One region of the Amycolatopsis sp. NPDC051128 genome, then DNA from elsewhere that is predicted to be linked to it. Evidence: riboswitches for the same ligand, from Rfam matches in the RefSeq annotation. Region 1 holds a riboswitch; the other holds the start of a gene.
The links. A riboswitch is a leader RNA that binds a small molecule or an ion and turns the genes downstream of it on or off. The one in region 1 is predicted to bind S-adenosylmethionine.
Positions count from the first base shown of each region.

Region 2: it holds a riboswitch for S-adenosylmethionine, as region 1 does, so the genes downstream of both, AB0M82_RS02485 (aminotransferase class V-fold PLP-dependent enzyme) here and thrC (threonine synthase) in region 1, are expected to answer to the same signal.

Region 1 covers NZ_JBFBBN010000038.1:50,342-56,050, reverse strand. The annotation lists gene AB0M82_RS31495 (class I SAM-dependent methyltransferase) at 1-41, shown strand, start outside; gene AB0M82_RS31490 (VOC family protein) at 38-412, opposite strand; gene AB0M82_RS31485 (EamA family transporter) at 435-1,298, opposite strand; gene rpsT (30S ribosomal protein S20) at 1,661-1,921, shown strand; gene holA (DNA polymerase III subunit delta) at 1,977-2,957, opposite strand; SAM riboswitch class I at 3,104-3,237, shown strand; gene thrC (threonine synthase) at 3,250-4,515, shown strand; gene AB0M82_RS31465 (ComEC/Rec2 family competence protein) at 4,556-5,709, opposite strand, start outside.
Region 2 covers NZ_JBFBBN010000002.1:85,858-91,566, reverse strand. The annotation lists gene AB0M82_RS02495 (metalloregulator ArsR/SmtB family transcription factor) at 1-698, shown strand, start outside; gene AB0M82_RS02490 (potassium/proton antiporter) at 794-2,272, shown strand; SAM riboswitch class IV at 2,473-2,587, shown strand; gene AB0M82_RS02485 (aminotransferase class V-fold PLP-dependent enzyme) at 2,626-3,996, shown strand; gene AB0M82_RS02480 (hypothetical protein) at 4,013-4,618, shown strand; gene AB0M82_RS02475 (hypothetical protein) at 4,623-5,243, shown strand; gene lspA (signal peptidase II) at 5,321-5,709, shown strand, end outside.

The DNA.
Region 1 (5,709 bases):
CCGCGCTCGCCGCTCAGCTGCGCGCCGTCAAGCCCGCCTAGCGGGTGTCCGTCCGGATCGGGTGGCCTTCGGGCACCTCGACCAGCACGATGCGCGTGCCGTCCGGATCGGCGATCCAGGCCTCGTCGAGGCCCCACGGCTCGCGCTGGGCGTCCCGCACCGGCTCCAGTCCCTTGGCCTTCAGGTCGGCCATGGCGCCGGCCAGGTCCCGGACCTGCAGCCAGAGCACCAGATCGGGCGACGAGCCCGCCTGCCCCTCGCCGGAGACTTCCAGGGAGCCGTGCCCGAGGAAGAACACGGTGCCGCCGGGGAACTCACGCTCCACGGCCAGGCCGAGGGTGTCGCGGTAGAACGCGGTGGTCGCGGCGACGTCGCGCGGGCGGATCAGCAGCCTGCTCTTCAGGACTTCCATCCGACATCCCTACCGGACGTGCTCAGGCGGCCGCAATCGCGGCGATGCCGGACAGCACGATCACCGCACCGGCGAGCCGGCGCACGGCGTCACGCTCGCCCAGCACCAGCCACGCGGCGAGGCCGCCGAGCACGATGCTCAGCTCCCGGGCGGGCGCGACCAGGCTCACCGGCGCCATCGTGAGCGCGAACAGCACGAGGATGTAGGCGATCGGCGACAGCAGGGCGACGAGGAGCACTTCACGCCGCTGTTCGCGCCAGATGCGGGCCACCTCGCCGCGGCCGGCCAGCGCGCCGGGCACCAGCAGCACGCTCTGCAGGACCGAGCCGATGCCGAAGTAGACGACCGGCGGCACGCCGACGCCGGTCACCGAGTGCGCGTCCCAGAGCGTGTACCCGGCGATGACGGCCCCGGTCAGCAGGCCGTAGAGGACGCCGGCGCGGCGGCCCCGCGCCGTGCCCTCTTCGCGGCCCGTGCTGATTACCAGCACCCCGGCGATCACCAGGAAAGCGCCGAGCAGGCCGAGCGGGCCGGGGCGCTCGCCGAGCACCAGGACGGCGGCCAGCACCGACAACAGCGGCCCGGTGCCCCGCGCGACGGGATAGACGACGGAGAGGTCGCCGACGCGGTACCCGCGCTGCAGCACGACGCCGTAACCGACGTGCAGCACCGACGTGCCCGCCGCGGCCAGCAGCCAGCTCCACTGTGGACGTTCGTCTTCCACGACGAGCAGGACCACCGTGACCGGCAGCAGCATGACCGCGGAGGCGGTGTAGTAGAGCCAGACGAACTGGGTGCCGCCGGCGGAGATCCGCTTGGCGGCCAGGTTCCACCCGGCGTGTACGACGGCGGCGACCAGGACGAGGGACAGGGCGGTGGCGTTCATGGGACCCCTTACGGGTTTCCGTGCATGCGGAAACCCGGTCCTCCAGGCTTTTGCCCCGTCAGATGAACGGCAGGTCGTCCGGGCCCGCCGATGGTGCCGCTCGGACCAGGCCCACCGGTCCTGGTTGTGGTGCTCGTCCTGCGGGCCGGGCGGACCGGTGACGGAACCCTAGGCACTGCCGCCGTCCACCGTACTCCCGGTGATCGGCACCGCGCGCTGCCCGGCGGAGGCGGCGGCGAGCTGGGCTGTTAAAGTTACCGGTCGTTGCCGTGCGGCATTCCGTCATGGAGGAAACCCGCTCTTTCGAGCGGGGCCACCCGAGCGCGGCGGCGGATCTCACCGAGTGAAACAGGAGTTGCCCTATGGCCAACATCAAGTCGCAGATCAAGCGCATCACGACGAACGAGAAGGCGCGTCAGCGCAACCAGGCGATCCGGTCCTCGGTGAAGACCGCGATCCGCAAGGTCCGCGAAGCCGCCGAGGCCGGCGACAAGGCCAAGGCCGTCGAGCTGCAGCGCGACGCCGCCCAGAAGCTGGACAAGGCCGTCTCGAAGGGCGTCATCCACGCCAACCAGGCCGCCAACAAGAAGTCGGCGCTCGCGAAGCGCGTCAACGCGCTCTGAGCAGGCTGTTTCTGGAGAAGCCCCGGCCTCGGCCGGGGCTTTCTTCATGCCGGGGTCAGTGGTCACCCTTGGCGGCCGCCACCTGGAGGACCGCGCGCTCCAGCGCGTAGCCCGGGTCCGCCGCGACGCCCTTGACCTCGGCGTTCAGCCTCGCGACCACGCGCATCGCGGTGGCGAGGCCGTCGGGGTTCCACCCCCGGGACTGGCCCTGCGCCTTGCGGATCTTCCACGGTGGCATGCCCAGCTCGCCGGCCAGCTGGTTAGGGTTGCCCCGGCCCGCGCCGGAGACCCGCGCGATCGTGCGGACCGCGTCGGCCAGCGCGTCCGCGACCAGGACGTGCGGGACGCCGAGCTGCATCGCCCAGCGCAGCGACTCCAGCGCCGCCGCGCGGTCCCCGCTGACCGCCTTCTCCGCCACCGCGAACCCGGTCACGTCGGCGCGGCCGCGGTGGTAACGCCGGACCGCCTCGGCGTCGACAGTGCCGCCCGTGTCCGCGACCAGCTGCGTCGCCGCCGACGAGAGTTCCCGCAGGTCGGAGCCCACGGCGTCGATCAGCGCTGCCACCCCGGCCGGGTCGATCTTGCCCTTCACCCGGCGCACCTCGTGCCGCACGAACTGCTCGCGCTCGGCCGGCTTGGTCAGCTTCGGGCACTCCGTGATCTCGGCCCCGGCCTTCTTCAGCACGGCGGGGAGCGTCTTGCCCGCCTTGCTGCGGCCGCCGCCGGTGTGCACGACGACGAGCACGATCCCGTCCGCCGGGTCCTTGAGGTAGGCCGCTACGGCGTCGGCCAGCTCCTGCGAGATGTCCTGAGCCGACTCGAGGACGATCACGCGGCCTTCGCTGAACAGCGACGGGCTGACGAGTTCCGCCAGCTCGGGCGCTGTGAGATCGGACACCCGGGCCCGGGTCAGCTCGGCCGTCGCGTCCCTCGCGCGGGCGGCGGCCAGCGTCTCCCGGACGGCCCGCTCGATCAGCAGTTCTTCCTCGCCCAGCACCAGCTGCAGCGGGGCCGGGGCGGTGGCTTGCGCGGTCACCGGTGAATCCTCTCACTTGCTCCGTCGTGCCTCCGCTCCGGTGATGTCGAGAGGGCACCGTGGCACGGCTCGAGCGCGATGTCGTACGGTGTAGCCGAGGTAGCCAGCCCGGGGTTGATCCGGCGTGCGCACCGACAACTGAATACCGCTCATCCAGAGGGGCAGAGGGAACGGCCCGACGAAGCCCCGGCAACCGGCGTACAGCCCGTCATCCCGCGATCGCGGGGTAGCTGACGACCACGGTGCCAATTCCGGCCCGCTTCGGCGGGGCAGATGAGGAAGGAACCTCGCGATGACCGCAACCCTCGGCACGACCTCCACCACGAAGACCCCGGATCTCGGTCCCGCCGTCGAACTGGTGTCGAAGGAAGAGGGCCACCGGCAGCCGCTCGCCCCCGAATTCGTCTCCGCCGAGGACTTCTCGCCGCTCGAGGTCGCCTACGACTTCGGCCGCGTCCGCCGCGAAGACATCGAGGCCGGCCCCAAGAACATCTGGCGCTACAAGAAGCTCCTCCCGGTCCCGTCCAACGTCGAAGAGATCCCGAACACCGAGCCCGGCGCGACCCGGCTGATCCGGGCCGACCGGCTCGCCAAGGAACTCGGCCTCAAGCGCGTCTGGGTCAAGGACGACACCGGCAACCCGACGCACTCCTTCAAGGACCGCGTCGTCGCCGTCGCGCTGGCCGCGGCCCGCGAGTTCGGGTTCGAGGTGCTCGCCTGTCCGTCGACCGGCAACCTGGCCAACGCGACGGCCGCCGCGGCCGCCCGCGCCGGCTGGCGGTCGGTCGTGCTGATCCCGAAGACCCTCGAGCGCGCCAAGATCCTGACCACCGCGGTGTACGACGGCGACCTCATCGCCATCGACGGCAACTACGACGACGTCAACCGCCTCGCCACCGAACTGGCCGGCGAGAACCCGAAGTGGGCGTTCGTGAACGTGAACGTCCGGCCGTACTACTCGGAAGGCTCGAAGACACTGGCCTTCGAGGTCGCCGAGCAGCTCGGCTGGCGCATCCCGCCGCAGATCGTCGTGCCGATCGCCTCCGGTTCGCAGCTGACCAAGGTGGACAAGGGTTTCCGCGAGCTGGGCCAGCTCGGCCTCGTGGACGCCAGCCCGTACAAGGTGTTCGGCGCGCAGGCCACCGGCTGCTCGCCGGTGTCGACCGCGTTCCGCGCCGGCCACGACGTGGTCCAGCCGGTGAAGCCGGACACGATCGCCCGCTCGCTGGCGATCGGCAACCCGGCCGACGGCCCGTACGTGCTCGACATCGTCAACCGCACCGGCGGCGCGATCGAGGACGTCACCGACGAAGAGGTCGTCGAGGGCATCCGGCTGCTGGCCCGCACCGAAGGCATCTTCACCGAGACGGCGGGCGGGGTCACCGTCGCCACGGCGAAGAAGCTCGTCGAGACCGGCAAGCTGGACCCGGACGCCGAGACCGTGCTGCTGATCACCGGCGACGGCCTCAAGACCCTCGACGCGATCGAGAACCACGTCGGCCCCAAGGCGACCCTGCCGCCGTCGGCCGCGGCCGTGAACAAGGCGCTCGGCTACTGACGTCCGCCTGAGCCGGGGCGGGCCACGGGCTCGCCCCGGCTCACCGGCGCGGTGGACCGCGGGGCTCACCTCGGCGGGCGATCGCCGGGCCGGCGACCACCGCGGTGTCGCCGTCCAGGTCGGTGCGGGTGACGAGCGCGCCGAGCGCGGCCAGGCCGTCCATTGTGGACTTGTTCGGGTGCCCGTAGGTGTTGCCCGCGCCCACGCTGACCAACGCCACGCGCGGCGCCACCGCCGCGAGGAACGCCGGCAGCGAGTACCGGCTGCCGTGGTGTGGGACCTTCAGCACCTCCGCTTTCAGTTCGCCGACGTCGGCCAGCAGGTCCGCCTGCGCGGCCAGCTCGACGTCACCGGTCAGCAGCACCCGCCCGGCCGGGGTTTCCGCGCGCAGCACCACCGAGCTGTTGTTGATCGTGGTGCCGTCCTGCTGCCCGGCCGAGCGCGCCGGCACGTACCGCGGGCCGAGCACGTCGAGCGACAGACCGGGCCAGTCCAGCCGCTCCCCCGGGTTCAGCTCCACCAGCGGCACCGCCCGCCGGGCGGCCTCCGCGGCGACCTGCCGCCACGCCCACTGCGGCGCCCGCCCGGGCCCGACGGCGATCCCGCCGACCGCCCGGCCGTCGAACACCGACGCGAGCCCGCCGACGTGGTCGGCGTGCAGGTGGCTCAGGACCAGCAGCGGGATCCGGTCCACGGCCAGCCGGTGCAGGCACTCGTCGACCGGCCCCGGCTCGGGCCCGGTGTCCACGACGACGGCCCGCCCCGGCTCGGCGGTCGCCAGCACGACCGCGTCGCCCTGGCCGACGTCGCATTCGACCATCGCCCAGTTCCGCGGCGGCCACGCCGGCGCCAGTACCCGGACCGGCACGAACACCAGCAGCGCCCCGGCGACGAGCACGACCATGAGCAACCGCACGCGCCGGTGCCGGGCGGCCGGCACCAGCACCCCGAGGACGGCCACGGCGAGCAACCCACCCGCCCAGCCGCCGGGCCAGGCGACGACCGCGCCCGGGGCCCGCGCCCCGTGCCGCGCCACCGTGATCAGCCACCGGGCCTCCGGGTCGGCCAGGTGCACGAGGACCTTCCCGGCGCCCGGCCACCACGGGCCGGTGACCGTCGCCAGCACGCCCAGCACCGTCGCCGGGGCCACCACCGGAGCGGCGAGGACGTTGGTCAGCACCGAAACCAGGCTCA
Region 2 (5,709 bases), on a different contig from region 1:
AGACGATCGCGCTGGCCGAGGTGGCCGCGGTACTCGCCGACCCGAGCCGCGCCACCATGTGCCTGGTCCTGCTGGACGGGCGGGCCTGGACCGTCGGTGAGCTGGCGAAGGCGGCCGGGATCGCGCTGTCGACGGCCAGCGAGCACGTCACCAGGCTGGCCGACGCCGGCTTCGTCGCCCGGGTCAAGCAGGGCCGCGCCAGCTACGTCCGGATCGCCGACCCGCGCGTCGCCGAGCTGATCGAGCACCTGGCCCAGCACGCCGAGCACCGGCCGGTGACCGGGCTGAAGTCGTCGCTGCGGGCGAAGCGGCTCGGGTTCGCGCGGACCTGCTACGACCACCTCGCCGGCGTGCTCGGCGTCGCCGTCCGCGACGGGATGCTGGCCACCGGCCTGGTCGACGCGGCAGACGGGCTGGCGCTGACCGGCCGCGGCCGCGAGGTGCTGGCCGGCCTGGGCGTGCCGGCAGCGCCGGGGGCCGCCGGGCGGCGGCCGCTGCTGCGCGACTGTCTGGATTGGACGGAGCGCCGGGACCACCTCGCCGGGGCCCTGCCCGCGGCGCTGCTCGACCGGGCGGTCGACGCCGGCTGGGTCGCCCACGACGGGCACCGCGCGGTCAAGGTGCTTCCGGCGGCGGCCAAGCCGTTCGCGGCGCTGGGCGTCGATCTCGACGCGCTGGGGGCACCCACCAGGCCTTAACACACTGGGTCACCGGCTCGGGGCAGCGGTACACGAACGAGTTAACCCGGCCGCTTCACTATCCTGAGGGCCCACGGCACCCGGGAGGAGGCGGCATGGACCAGCTTCCCGTGCTGCTCGGCGTCGGTGGTGTCGTGCTGCTGGCCTCCGTGCTCGCCGTGCGCGTGTCGATCCGGCTCGGCCTGCCCTCGCTGCTGCTCTACCTCGCGATCGGCGTGCTGCTGGGGGAGGCCGGCTTCGGCATCCGGTTCGACAATCCCGGGCTGACCCAGTCGCTGGGCCTCGCCGCGCTCGTCATGATCCTCGCCGAAGGCGGGCTGACGACGCGGTGGTCGGCGGTGAAACCTTCGCTGGGCCAGGGGATCGCACTGTCCACAGTGGCCGTCGCGGTGAGCATCGCGGTCACCGGCGCGGCTCTGCACTGGCTGCTGGGCCTCGACTGGCGGCTCGCGCTGCTCTGGGGCGCGGTGCTCGCCTCGACCGACGCGGCCGCGGTGTTCTCGGTGCTGCGCACGGCGGGGATCGGCAAGCGGCTCGTCGGCTCGCTGGAACTGGAGTCCGGCATCAACGACGCGCCGGCCTACATCGCCGTCGTGGTGCTGGCCGAGGGCACCACTGTGGACTGGACCCTGCCGCTGCTGGTGGTCTACGAACTCGCGGCGGGCCTGGCGATCGGGCTCGCCTTCGGCTGGCTCGGCGGGATCGCGCTGCGCCGCGCCGCGCTGCCGGCGACCGGGCTCTACCCGCTCGCCACGGTCGCGGTGTGCGTCGTGGCCTACTCCTCCGGGCAGCTGCTGCACGCGTCCGGGCTGCTCGCGACCTACGTCGCCGCGCTGGTGCTCGGCAATTCGCGGCTGCCGCACCGCTCGGACACCCTGTCGTTCGCCGAAGGGCTGGGCTGGCTCGCGCAGATCGGGCTGTTCGTGCTGCTCGGGCTGTTCGCCTCGCCGGGCCGACTGCTCGACGCGGTGCTGCCGGGCCTGGTCGCCGCCGCGGTCGTGCTGCTGCTGGCCCGGCCGATCTCGGTGGTGCTGTCGCTGGCGCCCTTCCGGCTGCCGTGGCGGGAACAGGCGTTCCTGTCGTGGGCCGGGCTGCGCGGCGCGGTGCCGATCGTGCTCGCGATGATCCCGCTTTCGGAAGGGCTGCCTGGCGCGCAGCGGCTGGTCGACGCGGTGTTCGTGCTGGTCATCGTGCTGACGTTGCTGCAGGGCGCGACGCTGGGGCCGCTCGGGCGCCGGCTCGGGCTGGCCAAGAAGTCCGAGGCGCACGAGATCGAGGTCGACTCCGCGCCGCTGGACGAACTGGGCGCCGAGCTGCTGCAGGTCCGGATCCACCCCGGGTCGAAGCTGCACGGCGTGTACCTGTCCGAGCTGCGGCTGCCGGTCGGGGCGACGATCAGCCTGGTCGTGCGCGACGGCGCGGGCTTCACGCCGCAGAAGACCAGCCGGCTGCAGGAGCACGACCAGCTACTGGTCGTCACGACGAGCAGCGTCCGCGACGATGTCGAACGCCGGCTCCGCGCCGTCGACCGGGCCGGGCGGCTGGCCCGCTGGAAGGGCGAGTCCGGCCGTTAGCCCGTTCGTGGTCGTGGCCGGGCCGTGACCGATCGGACGACTCGCCCTCGGCCGCGTACCTGGATGGACGGCACGAACGTTCCCTGTCCGGTGCTTGAGCCGGGTATCGCGCCAAGCCGGAACCGTGCCGCCTGTGAGCGGCGTCTCAGAATGTGGGGCGGGTTTGCCGTCGGGCGGCTTCTCGGTTACCTTCTGTGCCAGGTCATGAGTGCCAGCGCGAAGCCCCGGCTTGCTGGCCGGCAACCCTCCTACCGCGGTGGGGTGCCCCGGGTGAAGACCGGGCCGGTCGCGCAGTGCGACAGGCAAGCGCGGGCCCCTCGCCGGGGGTCCCCCGGACTGCCGAGGAGGCATCGATGACTCTCGCCATCGACCGCACCAGCACCACGACCCCCGCCGGAACCGGCCGCGTCAATCGCGCTGAAGTCGTTGCCGCGCAAGGCATCCCAGCCGTGGCCGGCGCGTCGCTGCGTGTTCCGCTCGTCACCGGCGGGGACGTCGGCTACGCCAACCTCGACCACGCCGCGAGCGCGCCCTGTCTCGACGCCGTGCGGAGCGCCGTCGACGAGTTCCTGCCCTGGTACGCCAGCGTCCACCGCGGCGCCGGCTTCGCGTCGCAGGTCTCCACCCGGCTCTACGAGCGCACTCGCGACGTCCTGCGCGAGTTCGTCGACGCGCGCCGGACCGACACCGTCGTGTTCACCCGCAACACCACCGACTCCTTCAACCTGCTCGCCCGCAGCCTGCCGCGGCACACCACGGTGGTCGTGTTCGACACCGAGCACCACGCCGCGCTGCTGCCGTGGCAGGGCCCGAACGTCCGGCGGCTGCCGACCCCGCGCACCCGCCTCGCCGCGGTGTCCGCTGTGGACGAAGCACTCGCGGATTCCCCGCAGGGACCGCGTCTGGTCGTCGTCACCGGAGCGTCCAATGTGACCGGTGAGCTGCTTCCGGTGGCGGAGATCGCGGCGGTGGCCCGGAAGCACGGCGCCCGCGTCGCGCTCGACGGCGCCCAGCTCGCGCCGCACCGCCGGATCTCCTTGCGGGAGCTGGACGTCGACTACGTGGCGTTGTCCGGCCACAAGCTGTACGCGCCCTTCGGCGCGGGCGCGCTGATCGGCCGCGCCGACTGGCTGCGCGCCGCGCGGCCGTACCTCGCCGGCGGCGGCGCGACCAAGCTCGTCACCGAGGACGCGGTGGTGTGGAACACCGGGCCCGAGCGCCACGAAGCCGGCTCGCCCAACACAGTCGGCGTCTACGCGCTCGGTGTCGCCTGCGAAACGCTGAGCCGGAACTGGGACGCCGTCGTGGCGCACGAGCAGGTCCTGCTCACCCGGCTGCGCAAGGGACTCGAGGGCATCCCGGGCTGCGCCGAGCTGCGGCTGTTCGACGCGCCGGTCGACCGCGTCGGCACGGTCAGCTTCGTCGTCGACGGCTTCGACCCGGGCTGGCTCGCCGCGGTCCTGTCGGCCGAGTACGGCATCGGCGTGCGCGACGGCGCCTTCTGCGCCCACGTCGCGGCCAAGCGGCTCATCGGCGTCGCCGGCGGCGACGGGCGGCAGGCCGTCCGGGTCAGCCTCGGCCTGGGCAGCACCGAAGAGCACGTCGACCGCGTGGTGCTGGCGCTGCGCCAGATCGTCGCGCGCGGGGCCCGCTGGGAGTACGCGAAGGTGGACGGCCGCTGGGCGCCGGTGGGTGACCCGCGCGAGCTGCCGCCGTTCTGCTGAGCGCTAGCCTGGGCCGATGGGGAGAGGGCCGCGTTTCTGGTTTCCGCTGGCACTGCTGGGGTTCGCCGAGATCGGCCTGGCCGCGGCGCGGTTGCTGTCGCGCCGGAGCCGGGGCGAAGCCGAGTCCGCGAATCTCCTCCTCGGACCGGCGGTCCCGGCCGGCGCGACGGAGTACAGCCAGCTGCGGTGGCTGCCCCTCAACGACTTCTACGAGTCCGGGCGGGGCTTGCCTGAAGGGCCCGCCTGGCTGGTCACACTCGGCGTGGTGCTCGCCGGCACGGCCGTCTGGTACGCGGTCGCCCGGCGGCCGGTCCGGACCGGGCGGTTCGTCCTCGGCACGATCGCCGCGCTGCTCGCCGTCCCGCTGCTCGACCTGGTCGGGTCGTGGCAGTTCCGGCTCGGTGACGGGCTGCGTGGCCCGCTCCTGGCCACGCTCGGCCTGCTGCTGCTCGCCGCGTACGAGCGCAGCCGGTTCGTCCTGCTCACCGCGGCCGCGTTCGCCGTGATCGCCGTCGTGCTCTCGGCGGACATGGTGGGCATGCTGGTCTCGGCGGCGGTCCTGCTCGCCGCCGCCTTCACCGCCCTGCTGCGGCGGAACCCGCCCGCCGAACCGATAGCCTGAGGCGATGGGGAGAAAGCGGTGCTGGTTCCCGTTGGCCGCGCTGGGGTTCGCGCAGCTCGTGATGGTGGCCGCCGAGCTGGTCCCGGCCGGCGCCGAAGCCGGCGGCCCGCAGGGGTACCAGCTGTCCCAGAGCCTGTACGGCCTCGGCACCGGCGGGGTCGGCGGGACCACCGGCGCCGAGCAGGTTTCGGTCACCGCCGTCGCGGTGGACGTGGCGCCGTCGCCGACGCTCGGCTGGCTCACCGGTCTCGTCTGCGTGGTGCTCGCCGTGGCCGGCTGGTACTGGCTGGACCTGCGCCGGGCGGGCACCCCGCCGCCCACCGGCCGGTTCGTGCTCGGCACCCTCGGTGCGCTGGCCGCCGTCCCGCTGCTCGACCTGGTCGGCGCCCTCCAGTTCCGGCTGGACGGCGACCAGCGTGGCCCGCTGCTGGCGACGCTGGGCCTCCTGCTGCTGGCCGGGTACGAGCGCAGCCGGCTCGTGCTGGTCGTCGCCGGGGTGTTCGCGCTGGTCGCGACGGTGTTCCTGCCCCCGATGGCCGGTGCGCTCGCCGCGGCGGGCGTGCTGTTCACGGCCGCGTTCGCCGTGCTCCTGCGCCCTCGGCCGGACGGGCCCGACACGGCTTGACCGGTGCCGTGGACAATGGACCGGTGAGCACCGAGCCCAGCCCCTCCGAGCCCGAAACCGCCGTCCCCGCCGACGCGGTGCCCGACCCCGCAGCGGACGCGCCGGAGAACCCGGAGGTCCCGGCGAAGCCGCTGCTGCCGAAGCGGCGGGTCGGCTGGGTGTTCGCCGTCGCGGTCGTGTTCTGGGCGATCGACCTGGTGACGAAGAACCTGGTCACCGCCAACCTGGAGGGCAAGGAGCCGGTCCGGGTCCTCGGCGGGCTGATCTACCTGCAGGTGATCCGCAACCCGGGCGCCGCGTTCTCGATGGCCACCGGCATGACGTGGGTGCTCGCGCTGGTCGCGCTGGCCGTCGTCGTCGCGATCGTCTGGCTGTCCCGGCGGCTGCGCTCGATCGGCTGGGCGATCGGCCTCGGCCTGGTGCTCGCCGGCGCCACCGGCAACCTGACCGACCGCATCTTCCGCGC